Regions from separate parts of the Plantactinospora sp. B6F1 genome, predicted to be linked through region 3. Evidence: riboswitches for the same ligand, from Rfam matches in the RefSeq annotation. Region 3 holds a riboswitch; each other region holds the start of a gene.
The links. Region 3 has a riboswitch for cyclic di-AMP ahead of ABNF97_RS09150 (VldE C-terminal domain-containing protein). Riboswitches for the same ligand answer to the same signal wherever they lie in the genome.
Positions count from the first base shown of each region.

Region 1: it holds a riboswitch for cyclic di-AMP, as region 3 does, so the genes downstream of both, ABNF97_RS16845 (C39 family peptidase) here and ABNF97_RS09150 (VldE C-terminal domain-containing protein) in region 3, are expected to answer to the same signal.
Region 2: it holds a riboswitch for cyclic di-AMP, as region 3 does, so the genes downstream of both, ABNF97_RS09755 (VldE C-terminal domain-containing protein) here and ABNF97_RS09150 (VldE C-terminal domain-containing protein) in region 3, are expected to answer to the same signal.
Region 4: it holds a riboswitch for cyclic di-AMP, as region 3 does, so the genes downstream of both, ABNF97_RS12930 (VldE C-terminal domain-containing protein) here and ABNF97_RS09150 (VldE C-terminal domain-containing protein) in region 3, are expected to answer to the same signal.

Region 1 is NZ_JBEEAC010000011.1:155,675-159,120, forward strand. It holds gene ABNF97_RS16835 (GNAT family N-acetyltransferase) at 1-137, shown strand, start outside; gene ABNF97_RS16840 (DUF2231 domain-containing protein) at 343-876, shown strand; gene ABNF97_RS16845 (C39 family peptidase) at 1,010-1,882, opposite strand; cyclic di-AMP (ydaO/yuaA leader) riboswitch at 2,335-2,476, opposite strand; gene mdlC (benzoylformate decarboxylase) at 2,732-3,446, shown strand, end outside.
Region 2 is NZ_JBEEAC010000005.1:99,401-102,846, forward strand. It holds gene ABNF97_RS09750 (glycosyl hydrolase family 65 domain-containing protein) at 1-1,090, shown strand, start outside; gene ABNF97_RS09755 (VldE C-terminal domain-containing protein) at 1,114-2,142, opposite strand; cyclic di-AMP (ydaO/yuaA leader) riboswitch at 2,146-2,276, opposite strand; gene ABNF97_RS09760 (phospholipase D-like domain-containing protein) at 2,508-3,446, shown strand, end outside.
Region 3 is NZ_JBEEAC010000004.1:375,671-379,116, reverse strand. It holds gene ABNF97_RS09155 (O-acetyl-ADP-ribose deacetylase) at 1-481, opposite strand, end outside; gene ABNF97_RS09150 (VldE C-terminal domain-containing protein) at 598-1,620, opposite strand; cyclic di-AMP (ydaO/yuaA leader) riboswitch at 1,624-1,757, opposite strand; gene ABNF97_RS09145 (polysaccharide deacetylase family protein) at 2,347-3,057, shown strand; gene ABNF97_RS09140 (glycosyltransferase) at 3,085-3,446, opposite strand, start outside.
Region 4 is NZ_JBEEAC010000007.1:226,236-229,681, reverse strand. It holds gene ABNF97_RS12935 (cellulose binding domain-containing protein) at 1-944, shown strand, start outside; gene ABNF97_RS12930 (VldE C-terminal domain-containing protein) at 1,080-2,183, opposite strand; cyclic di-AMP (ydaO/yuaA leader) riboswitch at 2,190-2,317, opposite strand; gene ABNF97_RS12925 (cation diffusion facilitator family transporter) at 2,568-3,446, opposite strand, start outside.

The sequences.
Region 1 (3,446 bases), on a different contig from region 3:
CGTTGAACGTCGTCGCGGAGAACACCGCCGCCTACAAGCTGTACGACCGGCTCGGCTTCAGCCCGATCGCCGAGTACGCCGAGTACACCGTCGGCGAGCCGGCACCCACCCCCGAGGCGGATGTCCGTCCGCTGTGAACCGAACCGGCGATGAACCGGACCCCGGCACGTAGCGGTCCGACCCTTGTCAAGGGTCGACACCGCGGGCACCATGTCAACGTTCTCGAAAGCCGCCAGTCCGCCAGACGCCGGGCCGCCAGGCATCCGGGCCGGCTGTCCGCCCCGTCCATACGTCTGCCGTCCATCCCTGTCTTCGCAGCCGATCTGTCGCCGAGGAGCGCCGGTGCTTGAGGAGTTCATGGGCATTCCCGCCCACCCCTTCCTGGTCCATCTCGCGGTGGTGTTCGTGCCACTGCTCGCCCTGACCACGGTCGGGTACGCGTTCGTCCCGTTCGTCCGCCCGCACCTGCGTTGGGTGCTGGGACTGCTCGCCGTCGCCACCCCGCTGGCCGCGCTGATGGCCAAGCTCTCCGGTGACCGGTTCCTCGCCCGGCTGGAGTCCCGCAACCGGGTCAGCCCGGAGTACGTCCCGCGGCTGGCGGAGCACCAGGACCTCGGTACCAACACCCTGTTCGCGACGATCGCGCTCGGGGTGCTGGCCCTGGCGCTGGTCGTCCTCGTCAAGCCCCGCGGCGCCGCCGCGGCGCCGACCGGTGGGGCGGACGGGGACGGCGCAGCCGGCACGACTGCCAAGGGGGCGCCGATGCTGCTGACGCTGGTGCTCGCTGTGCTGTCCCTGGCGGCGGCGGGGATCGCCCTCTACTACGTGTTCCGCACCGGCGACACGGGCGCCCAGGCGGTGTGGGAGGGCCAGTGATCAACCCCTGATCGCGGGCCTGGTCGCGCCCCGAAGAGGACGCCGGCCCGCCCCACATCCCGGTCGGCACGGGTCGTCCGGGTGGGTGGGGCGGGCCGGCGTCTGGGTTGTCGCTACCGGCGGGCGGGGGGGGTCAGGACGAGTAGCCCCGGGTGGCCACCCAGTTCGCCAGGTCGATGGTGGTCATCCAGTAGTGGCTGTCCGCGCCCGGGATGGCCGGGTCGGCGATCTTCACGGTACGACCGTCGTCGCGGTAGCCGACCACGGTCACGTAGTGCCCGCCGGGGTAGCTGTGCCAGCCGCCCGCGAGGTCGGTGGCCGAGCCGGCGATGTTGACGACCACGGCGTGCCCGCTGGTGACGGCGCGCACCACGTCCGCCTGGAGTTGGTCCATCTGGGCCGGGGTGGCGGCGCCACCGGGGATCGCGGTGGTGCGGTAGACATCGGTCCCAATGATCTTGTTCAGCACCCGGGTGGTGTCATGGGCCGAGTTCGTGCCGCTCATCGTGGTGCCGAGGTCGGCGGCGACCGCGTCCTGGCTCGGCTGCTTGTCCCGGACGGTCAGCGCGATCCGGGTGGCGGCCGGGCCGCAGTACCAGCCGTTGATCTGGGCCTGGAACCGGTAGTCCAGCAGCTTCGACTCGGGTGGCGCCGGTGGCTTGCTCGGGCTGCTGACCGGGGCGGCCCTGGTCGCCTTGCTGGCCGCCGGGGCGGGCTCGGTGGTCGCCGGCTGCGACGGGGTCGCCGGCTTGGTGGTTGCCGGGGCGGTGCTGTCCGGGCTGGTGCCGCCCGGGGCGGCGGTGGCGGCTCCGGCCTGTCCCGCCGCCGGGCTGCCGTGATCGGCGACGGCGACGGTCGAGGTCTGCGGGCTCTCCGTCGAGCCGGTCGAGGTCAGGACGACTCCGGTGGACGCGGCTGCGGCGAGCACCGCGGCCGAGGCGAGCGCGAGCCGGTTGCGCCGGCCCGACATGGCGGTCCTGAACCGTCCGTTAATCGCGTGCTTCAACGTTTCCTCCAGGGGAAATGCGCGTCACCCACACCGGGGGGCAAGGAATGACGTGGCGTTTCTGTCGCTGCCGGAATGTGCCGTGAAATCGCACGGAGTCGCACGGGGCGGCCCGCCGAGAAACGTTCGGCGGAACGGACCGATGGTGCGAGCGGACCGGTGGCACGCCGACCGGCGGTAGCGCCGCTTTCGGCGTACCTGTGGAATCAGCGGCACCACGATCCGTCGCCGCCGGCTGACGGCCTCAGCGGGAACTCTCGGCCAGCTGGCCGGCGGCCCCGCGGCGCCCGCGCGTCGACGACTTCGGCGGCACAGACCGCTATCGGGTCAGGTTCGGGTGCCGCCCGGGGACCGAGTGGTCCGGGACGGTCGCGGCGGCCGGGCGCGGGACCGCGACGCAGCGAGGGAACCGGGGGGACGGGCCAGGGCCCGGGTGGTGCGGCACGAACACGTACTCCTTCCGACACCGCCTACCGGGTTAGCTGACGGATTCGGGCGGGAAGGCCGCCCTACCACGGGCCAGCGGCTCGCGGATTCACCCCAGATAACTGTGGGTCCCCGGCTCGTTACCTAACGACTCGGCGGGTCTGCTCCGGTGTCACCAGATGGTGACCAAGGGGCCGGACCAGACGCGCCGAGATTACTGGCCGCCTTCTGCCGTTGCCAACCCTGCTGAACAGCGAAAACAGTGACCCAGAACGCGATTGGGACATCGCGCGGCCGGCCGCCGGGCCCCGAGCGACCAGCCAGATAAACCAGCATGATCATGTACGGGTGCGGTATGACGGAAATGACCGGCTTAGCCCGGTGGTCCGAGGATGGGACGAGGACTCCAGGAGGCTCCTTCCGATGACAACGGTGCACGAAGCGACCTACGACCTGCTCCGTTCCCTCGGCCTGACCACCCTGTTCGGCAACCCGGGCTCCACCGAGGAGCCATTCCTGAAGAACTTTCCGGCCGACTTCGCCTACGTTCTGGCCCTTCAGGAGGCCTCCGCGGTAGCGATGGCGGACGGCTACTCCCAGTCCAGCGGCCGGCCGGTGCACGTCAACCTGCACACCGCACCCGGCACCGGAAACGGCATGGGGAGCCTGGTCACCGCCTGGCACAACAAGACACCAATGATCGTGACCGCCGGCCAGCAGACCCGGACGATGAACCTGTCCGAGCCGATGCTGACGAATGTGCGTCCGACCCAACTCCCCGAGCCGTACGTCAAATGGAGCCACGAGCCGCTGCGCGCCCAGGACATCCCGGAGGCGTTCATGCGGGCATTCGCCACCGCCGTAGCTCCGCCGGCCGGCCCGGTGTACCTCTCCCTGCCGCTGGACGACTGGGACGAGCCTGCCACCGGCACCGCGCAGGTGCGCCGGGTGAGCACCCGGGTCGCTCCCGACCCAGCGGAGCTGGACCGGTTCGCCGAGATCCTGGCGGCCAGTCGGCACCCCATGCTGGTGATCGGGCCCGCGGTGGACCGGACCGGTGGCTGGGCCGAGGCGATCGCCCTCGCCGAACGGAGCCGAGCACCCGTCTGGCAGCCACCATTCGCGGACCGGGTCGGCT
Region 2 (3,446 bases), on a different contig from region 3:
CATCGCCGCCGGCATCGCCGACGCGGTGCGTCGATACGTGCAGGCGACCGACGACGAGCAGTTCGAACGCGAGGTCGGGCTCGAACTGCTGGTGGAGACCGCGCGACTCTGGCGCTCGCTGGGGCACCACGACCGGCACGGCCGGTTCCACCTCGACGGGGTGACCGGGCCGGACGAGTACACGGCGGTGAAGAACGACAACGTCTACACCAACCTGATGGCCCAGCGGAATCTGCTGGCCGCCGCCGACGCCGCCGCCCGGCATCCCGAGGAGGCGTGGAAGCTCGGCGTCGACGACGAGGAGACGGCCGCCTGGCGGGACGCGGCGCACGACATGCACGTCCCGTACGACCGGGACCTGGGCGTGCACCCGCAGGTGGAGGGCTACACCCGCTTCCAGGAGTGGGACTTCGCCGGCACGCCGCCGGAGCAGTACCCGCTGCTGCTCAACTACCCCTACTTCGACCTCTACCGGAAACAGGTGATCAAGCAGGCCGACCTGGTGCTGGCGATGCACTGGCGCGGCGACGCGTTCACCGACGAGGAGAAGGCGGCCAACTTCACCTACTACGAGCGGCGTACCGTCCGCGACTCGTCGCTGTCGGCGTGCACCCAGGCGGTACTGGCCGCCGAGACCGGGCACCTCGAACTCGCGCACGACTATCTGGGCGAGGCGGCCCTGATGGACCTGCACGACCTGAACCAGAACACCCGGGACGGCGTGCACGTCGCCTCGCTGGGCGGGGCCTGGATCGCCCTGGTGGCCGGCTTCGGCGGGATGCGCGACCACACCCAGACGCTCTCCTTCGCCCCCCGGCTGCCGAGCCGGATCGACCGGCTGGAGTTCTCGCTCCGCTACCGGGGCGTGCACCTGCGGGTCGACGTACGGCGGGACGAGGCGACGTACTCGCTGCGCGACGGCGAGCAGGACGACGCCCTGGAGTTGCTGCACCACGGAGAGAAGGTCCGGATCAGCTGCGAGGAGTCGGCGACCCGGCCCATCCCGCCGGCCCGCCCGACCGGCCCGCAGCCGGCCCAGCCCGCCGGCCGCGCCCCGGCCCGCCGCACCCCGGAGAGCGAGCCGAGCTGACCCGCCCCGGGGGGCCGGCGGACCTAGATCAGTGACAGGTGTACGTGGTTGGTGTGGTCGCTGGACGGGTCGCCGTGCGCCCCGCCGTACGACTTCCAGCCGGTCGTCGGCAACCAGATCTGCCGGTACCAGATCACGTACAGCACACCGAGCCGGTCGGCGTTGCGGACGAAGAACGCGGCGAGGTTGTTGCCGTACATCCGGTCGGCACCCTTGGCGGCACCCCGGAAGCCGCCCTTCTCGGCGGAGAAGTCGCAGGCCCGCCCCTTCGGGTGCTCGTACGGGCCGCCGGAGCGGTAGCAGCCGGTGAACCGGGTGAAGCCGGCCCGGCGCGCCTCGGTGTAGGCGTGCAGGGTGCGCGGGGTGACGCAGCCCGTGGTGGTCGGGTCGGGCAGGCTGCACGACTGTGGTGGCCAGGAGCCGTCGGCGGCGCGTGGCGCCGGCCGGGCCACCGGTGACCTGGCGTTGACGAAGCCCCCGGTGGAGGCGCCACCGACCTGGGCCAGCGCCCGCTCGGCGGCCTGCTTCTGCCGCAGCATGATCGTGAGCTGCCGGCGCTCCTCGAGTACCTCGGCGTCCAGCGCCTGCTTCGCCCGGGTGGCCCGCTCCCGGGCCTGGTGCAGCCCGCGCAGCGCGTCGTTGTCCCGCAGGGCCACCGCCTCCAGGCCACGGGCGCGCTCCAGCAGTTCGTCGGCCGAGCCGCTGTGCAGCAGTACCATCACCGGGCCGATCCGGCCGGTCCGGTACGCCGCCCGGGCCACCTGTTCCACCCGGGGGCGCAGCTCCGCGATGCGTGCCTGCACCCGGCGGAGTTCGGCGGCGATCCTCGCCTGCCGAGCCTGGGCGTTGGCCAGCGCGTTCTTTGCCTGTAGGTAGCCTCGGCCGGTCGATTCGAGCAGGTCGCGCAGGAGCGGCGTGTCGCCCTCGTCGCCGAGGATGGCGGGGCTGTCCGCCTCCGCCACGCCGGGCCGGAGCGCCGCCCCGGTGAGCGCGCCGAACGTGGCGAGCAGGGCCAGGGCCAGCGGTAGCCGCCGACGTGTGGATCCGGTCATGCATGTCCCTCCGTCGCCCGCCTACCGAGTTAGCTGACGGGTTCGGGACGGAACAAGTCCCTACCGCGGTTGCGGACTCACCCCACCTACCTGGGTCCCCGGCTCACCCGAGAGTGATTCGGCGGCGGTCACGCCGGCGCGGAGGGGTGCGCCACCGGGCGAGACCGGGGTCAGCGTACCTGATCAACTGGGTCGAACAGGTGGATTTCGGAGTGATCCGGCGTGGAAATTGCCTCGGGGCGTGCCGGGAGGTACGTCGGCGGTGCCGGTGCGACGGACGGGCTGGAAATCGAGGGCGATCTTGGTAGCCTGATCCGCCGCCGGGCCCTCGGCGGCCTCCGTCGCCACCCCAGAGGGGAGTATCCATGCCTCGGCGTCTTCGATCGCTCCTGCTCGGCGTCATCGTCGCGGCCGGCTCGGGCATTCTGCCCGCCACCCCCGCCGCCGCCTCCGTCGCGACCGTCACCAGTGGTGACAGCACCGTGCTCTTCCTGCGGCCGAACCTCGACCCGGTGCCCGATTCGGTCTACGCGACCCCCGACCCCGGCCGGAACGGCGCGCGCTTCCTTCCCTACCAGACCCCCGGGCTCCGGGATCAGATCGCCGACCTGGTCGCGCTCGCCGCCCCCGGCTCCACCGTGTACGGATCGCTCTACACCTTTTCCGACCAGGGAATCACCGACAACCTGCTGGCGGCGCACGCCCGCGGCGTCAGCGTACGGCTCATCGTCGAGGCCTGCACCAGCGGCACCACCGCGTCCTGCGGGGCGCTGTCCAACCAGGTGAACCGACTCGTCACCGAGCTGGGCAGCTACCGTGTCGGCGCAGGCGGATCCTGGACCTGGCAGTGCCGCATCTCCTGCTCGTCCGGCGGGACCGGCATCAACCACAACAAGTTCTGGGTGTTCAGCGAGCTCTCCGACGGGCGTACCGACGTCACCGTGGTCAGTTCGGCGAACCCGACCAAGCCCCAGCAGCAGATGTGGCAGAACCAGGTGCGGGTCGACAACGACCCGGCGCTGGCCAGCGCTTTCCGCAGCTACGTCGGCCGGAAGCTCCAGGTCACCGGAACGGCGAAGTCGTACGAGCGCGGGCACGTCGACGCGGGCAGCACACGGCTCTGGTTCTCGCCACGCGAGTTGCCGAGCGCCAGCGAGAGCGCGACGATCGCGGAGTCGTTCAACCCGCAGAGCAGTCGCTCCGACATCGTTGCCGCCGCCATCGACGACGTGCAGTGCTCGACCGGCAGCTCCGACGACATCATCCGGATGGCCATGTGGGGTTTCCGGGCCGCCCGGCCCGAG
Region 3 (3,446 bases):
GCAGCGTGCGGGTCTGCTCGTCGAAGGCGACCAGTCGGATCGACTCGACCGCCGACGGCGTGGACCGGAGCGTATCGACCGCGATCCGGGCCGCCTGGTCGGCAGGAAAGCCGTAGACCCCGGTGGCGATCGCCGGAAAGGCCACGCTGCGCGCACCCACCTCGTCGGCGACCGCCAAGCAGCGGCGATAGCAGGAGGCCAGCACCTCGGCCTCGCCGAATCCGCCGCCCGCCCAGACCGGACCGACGGTGTGGATGACGTTGCGGACCGGCGGGTCGAGGTCGAACGCCGGGGTCGCCACCGCCTCGCCGGGTGGGCAGGGTGCGAGCGCCCCGCCCGCCTCGGCGAGCCGGGGACCGGCCGCGCGGTGGATGGCACCGTCCACACCGCCACCACCCAGCAGCGACTCGTTGGCGGCGGTGACGATCGCGTCCACGCGTTCCCGGGTGATGTCGCCACGGACGACTTCGATGGTGACCATCCGCCGATGATGCCAGTCGGCGCGGCACCTGTCCGCACAACGCGACCGCCCCGCGACCTGGCGGCCAGGTGGCGGGGCGGTGGCGTTGTGCTGCGCGGGCTGTTGTGCTGCTCGGGCTACAGCATCGAGACGTGCACGTGGTCGGTGTGGTCGCTCGGACCGCTGTAGGAACTCCAGCCCCGGTCCGGGAACCAGATTTCCTTGTACCAGATCACGTAGAGGATGCCGAGCCGGTCCGCGTTGCGGATCAGGAACGCGGCCAGGTCGTTGCCGTACTTCATCTGGTCGTCGTTGGCGGCCCGGCTGAAGCCGGAGTTGCGCAGCGACCAGTCGCAGGCGCGGCCCTTCGGGTGCTCGAACGGCCCGCCGGGCCGGTAGCAGCCGACGAACCTCTTGAAGCCCGCCCGGCGCACCTCGTTGTACATGTGCAAAGTCCGGGCGGTGACGCAGCCGCTGGTGGTCGGGTCGTTCTTGTTGCAGGGCAGCCCCGGGAAGCCGTCCGCCATCCCGGGCCCCGGCCTGGCCACCGGCGAGGTGGCCGCCACCAGCCCCTTGTCGGGGCGCGAGTTGCCACCCACCAGGGCGAGCGCCTTCGCCGCGTCCGACTGCTGCTTCTTGATGATCTTCTCTTGCGCGGCCTGCTTGGCGACCTCCTCGTCGATCGCCTTCTTGGCCGCACCGACCTCGTCCCGCGCCTGGTTGAGCGCGCGGATCTTGCTGTTGTTGAACATGTTCAACTCGTTGAGCGCGGACGCCCGCTCCATGAACGAGCTGGCCGAGGGGTCGGACGAGTTGTTGGTCAGCAGCATCGATATCGCGCTGAGCTTGCCGCTGCGGTACGACTCGGCCGCGATCTCGCTCGCCTCCGGCGTGAGTGCCGCGAGGCGGGCTTCCGCCTGCTTCAACTGGGTGCCGAGTTGCTGCTGCCGCCGCTGGGACTTGACGCGCTCGGCCTTCGCCTCGGCGAGCCGCTTGCCTGCGCTGGCGAGCACCTCTCCGAGTACCGGTGAGTCGGCCTCCTCCTCAGGAGCCGGCTTCGGCGCTGGCGCCGCCGACGCCTCCGAGGGGACCATGACCAGTGCTGCGGCGGTGAGCAGTGCCAGGGCAGTCGCCAGTGTTCGGCGTAGGGGTGCCCTCACATGTATCCCTTCCGTCGGCCGCCGACCGGGTTAGCTGACGGGTTCGGGATGGAAGTGGTCCCTACCGCTGTCGCGGATTCACCCCAGGGGTGCGTGGGTCCCCGGCTCGCCGTGTGGCGATTAGGCGGCGATCAGCGCCGGCGCCACGCGGCATCCGGCGGCTATGAACGGCAGACAGCATACCCGGTTTCGCTTCTCGAATGGCAAGACCCAATCATGGCCAAAGGCGTTGTCGGGCAACGACTATCAGTAATCACTGCGCTTCGGACGCATCGAAGAGCATGCTTTGTCCGCCATTATCGACTTGCTGCTGTCGGCTATTTACCAAGCGCGTTCCCACCCGCTCGACGTGCGGAAACGTGTCCAGGTTGGTCAGTCGGTGATTCTCCGGTCACCATGGGCGCCAGGGTGTTGTGCCGCACGGCCACCGGCCACGGTGCCGGCCGAGAGCAGACCCACGGTCACCACAACCCGGTGCCGCGACACGCGGCACGGCGGACTACGTGTCCGGCACGGCGTGTCGAACTCGCCTGCACCCCCGGACCTCCCCGGAGCGCCGCATCTCCCCGGAGCGCCGCGCGCCGGCTACCCGATCGGCGCCCCCGCAAACTCGGTCGGCCCCCGGAAGACCCGGGCCGGACTGGCCGGGCCACCCGTGGCGGATGAGGATGAAGACCGGCCGCGCGGGTATCCGCGTCCGCGATGGTGCGGCGGGTGGAGGAACGAGTGCGCGGACGCGCGGTACCGGCGACGACCGTCGGTGCCGCGCTGGCCGCCCAGGTGGTACCGGCGCTGACCGTGCTGCCCGGGGTACGGCTGAGGTTCTTTCCCCGGCTGAGCGGACGTGGCTCTCCGGGCCACGTCGCGCTGACCTTCGACGACGGCCCGGACCCGGCCTCCACCCCGCTCTTCGTCGAGACCCTGGCCGCGCACCGGACCCGGGCGACGTTCTTCCTGCTCGGGTCGATGCTGGCCCGCGCACCCGAACTCGGCCTGGACCTCGCCGCCGCCGGGCACGAGGTGGCGGTGCACGGCTGGGCGCACCGGAACCTGCTGCTCCGCGGCCCGCACGCGACCTACCGCGACCTGGCCCGCACCCGGGAGCTGATCGGCGCGGTGACCGGGCGGACGCCCCGGTACTTCCGCCCGCCGTACGGGGTGCTCAGCACCGCCGCCCTGATGGCCGCCCGCCGGCTGGGCCTGACCCCGGTGCTCTGGACCTGCTGGGGGCGGGACTGGACCCGGTCGGCGACCCGCACCTCGGTACTCGACACGCTGCGCGCCGGGCTGTCCGGCGGCGGCACCGTACTGCTGCACGACTCCGACTGCACCTCGGCGCCGGGCTCCTGGCAGGCCAGCCTCGCCGCGCTGCCGTACCTGCTTGAGGAGTGCCTCCGCCGGGGCTGGCGGGTCGGCCCGCTCGGCGAGCACGGCTGATCCGGCGCCGCCGTGCTCAGCCCACAGTCAGCCCACCCGATCGGTCACCTCGCCGGGTACCGCCTCGGCACGACTGCCGGGCACCGGCGGCGGGGCCGAGGCGGCGGTGCCGACCGCCGGCCGCGCTCCGGAGCGCGGGTGCCGGACCCGGGTCACCACGCCGACGTGCGCCCGCCGCGCGGCCTGGAGCGCGGTGAACAGCCCGTACGCACCGCGACCGACCAGCCGGTGCTTGAGTCCGGCGGCACCGCCCGGCGGCTGGTAGCCCGCCGGTGGCAGGTGGGCCCGGTACCGGGTGACGATCTCGGCGAAGAACTCGCGGCGGCGGCCCGGCGGCACCCGCCGGGGATGGCCGAGCACCTGCAACAGGTGCCAGATCATCCGCTGGA
Region 4 (3,446 bases), on a different contig from region 3:
CCCGGAACGTGGCCTGGAACGGGTCGCTGCCGGCCGGCGGCTCCACCGAGTTCGGCGTCCAGGGCAGCTACGCCGCGAGTTCGGCGGCACCGAGCGGCTTCACCCTGAACGGCGAGTTGTGCAACGGCGCCGAGCCGACCACACCGCCCAGCACCGTACCGCCGACGACCGCGCCGCCGACGACGCCGCCCACCAGCGCACCGCCCACGGTGACGCCGTCGCCGACCGTCCCGCCCAGCACGCCGCCGCCGAGCGGCTGCGGTACGGCGGCAATCTGCGACGGTTTCGAGAACCAGACCGGTACGTCGCCCTCCGGCGACTGGAGTGTCAGCTACCCGGACTGCTCGGGCAGCGGCACCGCCAGCATCGACACCTCGGTCGCGCACCAGGGCACCCGCTCGGTACGCATCAACGGCGCCGTCGGCTACTGCAACCACGTCTTCGTCGGCTCCACCCGGGATCTCGGCAGCGTCGGACCGGTGCGCTACGCCCGACTCTGGGTACGGCACACCACCGCGCTGCCGACCTCGCACGTGACCTTCCTGGCTATGCGGGACGCCGCCGACGGCAACCGTGACCTGCGGATGGGCGGGCAGAACGGCGCCCTGCAGTGGAACCGGGCCTCCGACGACGCCACCCTGCCGGAGCAGAGCCCGAACGGTGTCGCGCTCAGCGCGCCGCTGCCGGTCAACCAGTGGACCTGCCTGGAGTTCATGGTGGACGGCGCGCAGGGCCGGCTCTCCACCTGGGTAAACGGCACCGCGGTGACCGGGCTGACCGCCGACGGTACGCCCACGCACGACGTCGACGGGCAGTGGTACAACCGGGCCAACTGGCGGCCGAACCTCACCGACCTGCGGCTGGGCTGGGAGAGCTACGGCGAGGGTGCGAACACGCTCTGGTTCGACGACGTGGCGCTCGGCTCGTCCCGGATCGGCTGCTGAACTGAGAGCCGGCTGCTGAGCTGAGGACCGGCTGCTGAGTTGAGAACCGGCGGCCGCTGAACGGAGAACCGCCGGCACTGCCCAGGGGTGGCGGGCGGTGTCGGCGGTTCTCGTTCGGTGTGCGGGTGCGGCCGATCAGTGCATCGACAGGTGCACGTGGTTGGTGTGGTCGCTGGACGGGTCCCCGTTGCCCCCGTTGTACGTCTTCCAACCGCTGCTCGGCAGCCAGATCTGCTTGAACCAGATCACGTACAGCACACCGAGTCGATCGGCGTTGCGCACGAAGTACGCCGCCAGGTTGTTGCCGTACGTCCGGTCGCCGCCGGTGGCCACCCCGCCGAACCCGTTCTTCTGGGCGGCGAAGTCGCACGCCTGTCCCTTCGGATGCTCGCCGCTGCCTCCGTTGCGGAAGCAGGAGACGAACCGGGTGAAGCCGGCCGCCTGGGCCTGCTTCAGCGCGTGCAGGGTGCGCGGGGTGATGCAGCCGCTGGTGGTCGGGTCGTTCTGACTGCACGACTCGTCCGGGAAGGAGCCGTCGGCGTTGCGGGGTGCCGGCCGCGCCGACCCGCCGCCACTGCCGCTGATCCCCGCGCCGGCGCCGCCGCTGTTGTTTGCCGCCGCCAGCGCCCGCTCGGCCTGCTTCTTGCGGGTCTCCATCACCTCGACCTGCTTGCGCTGCTCGGCGATCTCCTTGTCGAGCGCCGCCTTGGCCTGGGTCTCCTTGTCCAGGCTCTCCCGCAGCCCGCGCAGCTCCCGGCTCTCGTTCGCCGAGATGGTGTCGAGTGCGGCGGCCCGGTCCACCAGGCTGGTCGGAGATCCGCTGTTGAGCAGGGCCGAGACCTGTCCGAGCCGGCCGGTCCGGTATGCCATGTCGGCCATCCGGGCGACCCGCTCACCCCGGGTCGCCACCTCGGTGCGCAGCGCGGCGAGCTGCTGGTTCAGTTCCTTCTGCCGCTTGACGGAGTTGTTCAGCTTGTTCTTGGCGTTCAGGTAGCCCTTGCTGGCGACCTGGAGTTGCTCGCGCAGGCTGTCGCTGCCTCCGTCGATGTCGTCCCCGCCGGGTGCCGCGGCCAGCACAGCGGCGGTCGCGTACTCCGGTGCCGCGGCGGCGGGTGCGCCGCCGAGTGCCGCGAGGACCATGCCCAGGGCGATGGCCGCGGTGGTCGCGGCCTTCCGGGACGGTCTCGTGGCGCTCCGCGCGGACGCCGGAGCCTGTCGGGTGGGTGCCAGGAACGGCATATGACAATGTCCTTCCGTCAGCCGCCGACCGGGTTAGCTGACGGGTTCGGGACGGAAGATCCCTACCGCTGGCGCGGATACACCCCTGGTACGTGGTTCCCCGGCTCGCGCGTGCGATTAGGCGACGGCCTCCGCAGGCGCCGGAGGGCGCCGCCCGGCGGAGACCGGAGCCGAGCTTACCGGCAGTTGTCGTCCGGGGATACGTGGCGTCGCTGCCGTCGAATTCACGATTCTCCTGCTTCAGACGGATGTATCCGGACAAAAATAGCGAGCGTGCGGGCGAAACTTAAGATGCCGCTAACTATCGGTGAACCTCTACGCCTGCCGGGGGCGGATTTCCGACAGTTTCCGGCCGGTCGCCCCGACACGCAGCGTCGCGGCCGGTTACCAGTCGGTGGGTCCGCAGCCGCCCAGCGCGGCGTCCGGCTCGACCTGAAGGGTGGCGTGCGAGATGTCGAACTCCTCGCGCAACGCCGACCGGGCCGCCGCGAGTACGGTACCGACCTCCGCGTCGCTGTCCAGCCTCAGGTGCGCCGAGGCCACCTCCATCCCGGAGGTGAGGGTCCAGACGTGCAGGTCGTGTACGTCACACACCCCCGGCACGGCCGCCAGCCGGGTGCCTACGGCCGCCACGTCGAGATGCTCCGGCGCGGCCTGCACCAGGATGCGTACGGCGGTCCGGCCGAGCCGCCAGGTGCGGGGCAGAATGAACAGCCCGACCGCCAGGGCGACGATCGGATCGGCCCAGCGCCAGCCGGTCAGGATGATCACCACGGCGGCGACGATCACGCCCACCGAGTTGAGCAGGTCCCCGAGCACCTCGAGATAGGCGCCGCGCAGGTTGATGCTCTCCTGCGCACCGGGTCGGAGCAGGCCGAACGCGGCGGCGTTGGCCAGCAGGCCGAGTACGGCCACCGCGAGCATCGGGCCGGCCTCCACCCGGGGCGGGTCGGCGAACCGGCGTACCGCCTCGACCAGTACGTAGAGCGCCACCCCGGACAGCAGTACCGCGTTGGCCAGCGCGGCCAGCACCTCCAGCCGGTACAGGCCGAAGGTCCGCTGCGGGGCACCGACCACCCGCCGGGCCGCCGTGATCGCGGCCAGTGCCATCCCGATCCCGAGCACGTCGGTGAACATGTGCCCGGCGTCGGAGAGCAGCGCGAGCGAGCCGGTGACCAGTGCGGCGACCGTCTCCACCACCATCAGGACGGCGAGCAGCACGAAGGCGGCAACCAGCCGTCCCCGGTGCCGCTGCGCCGCCCG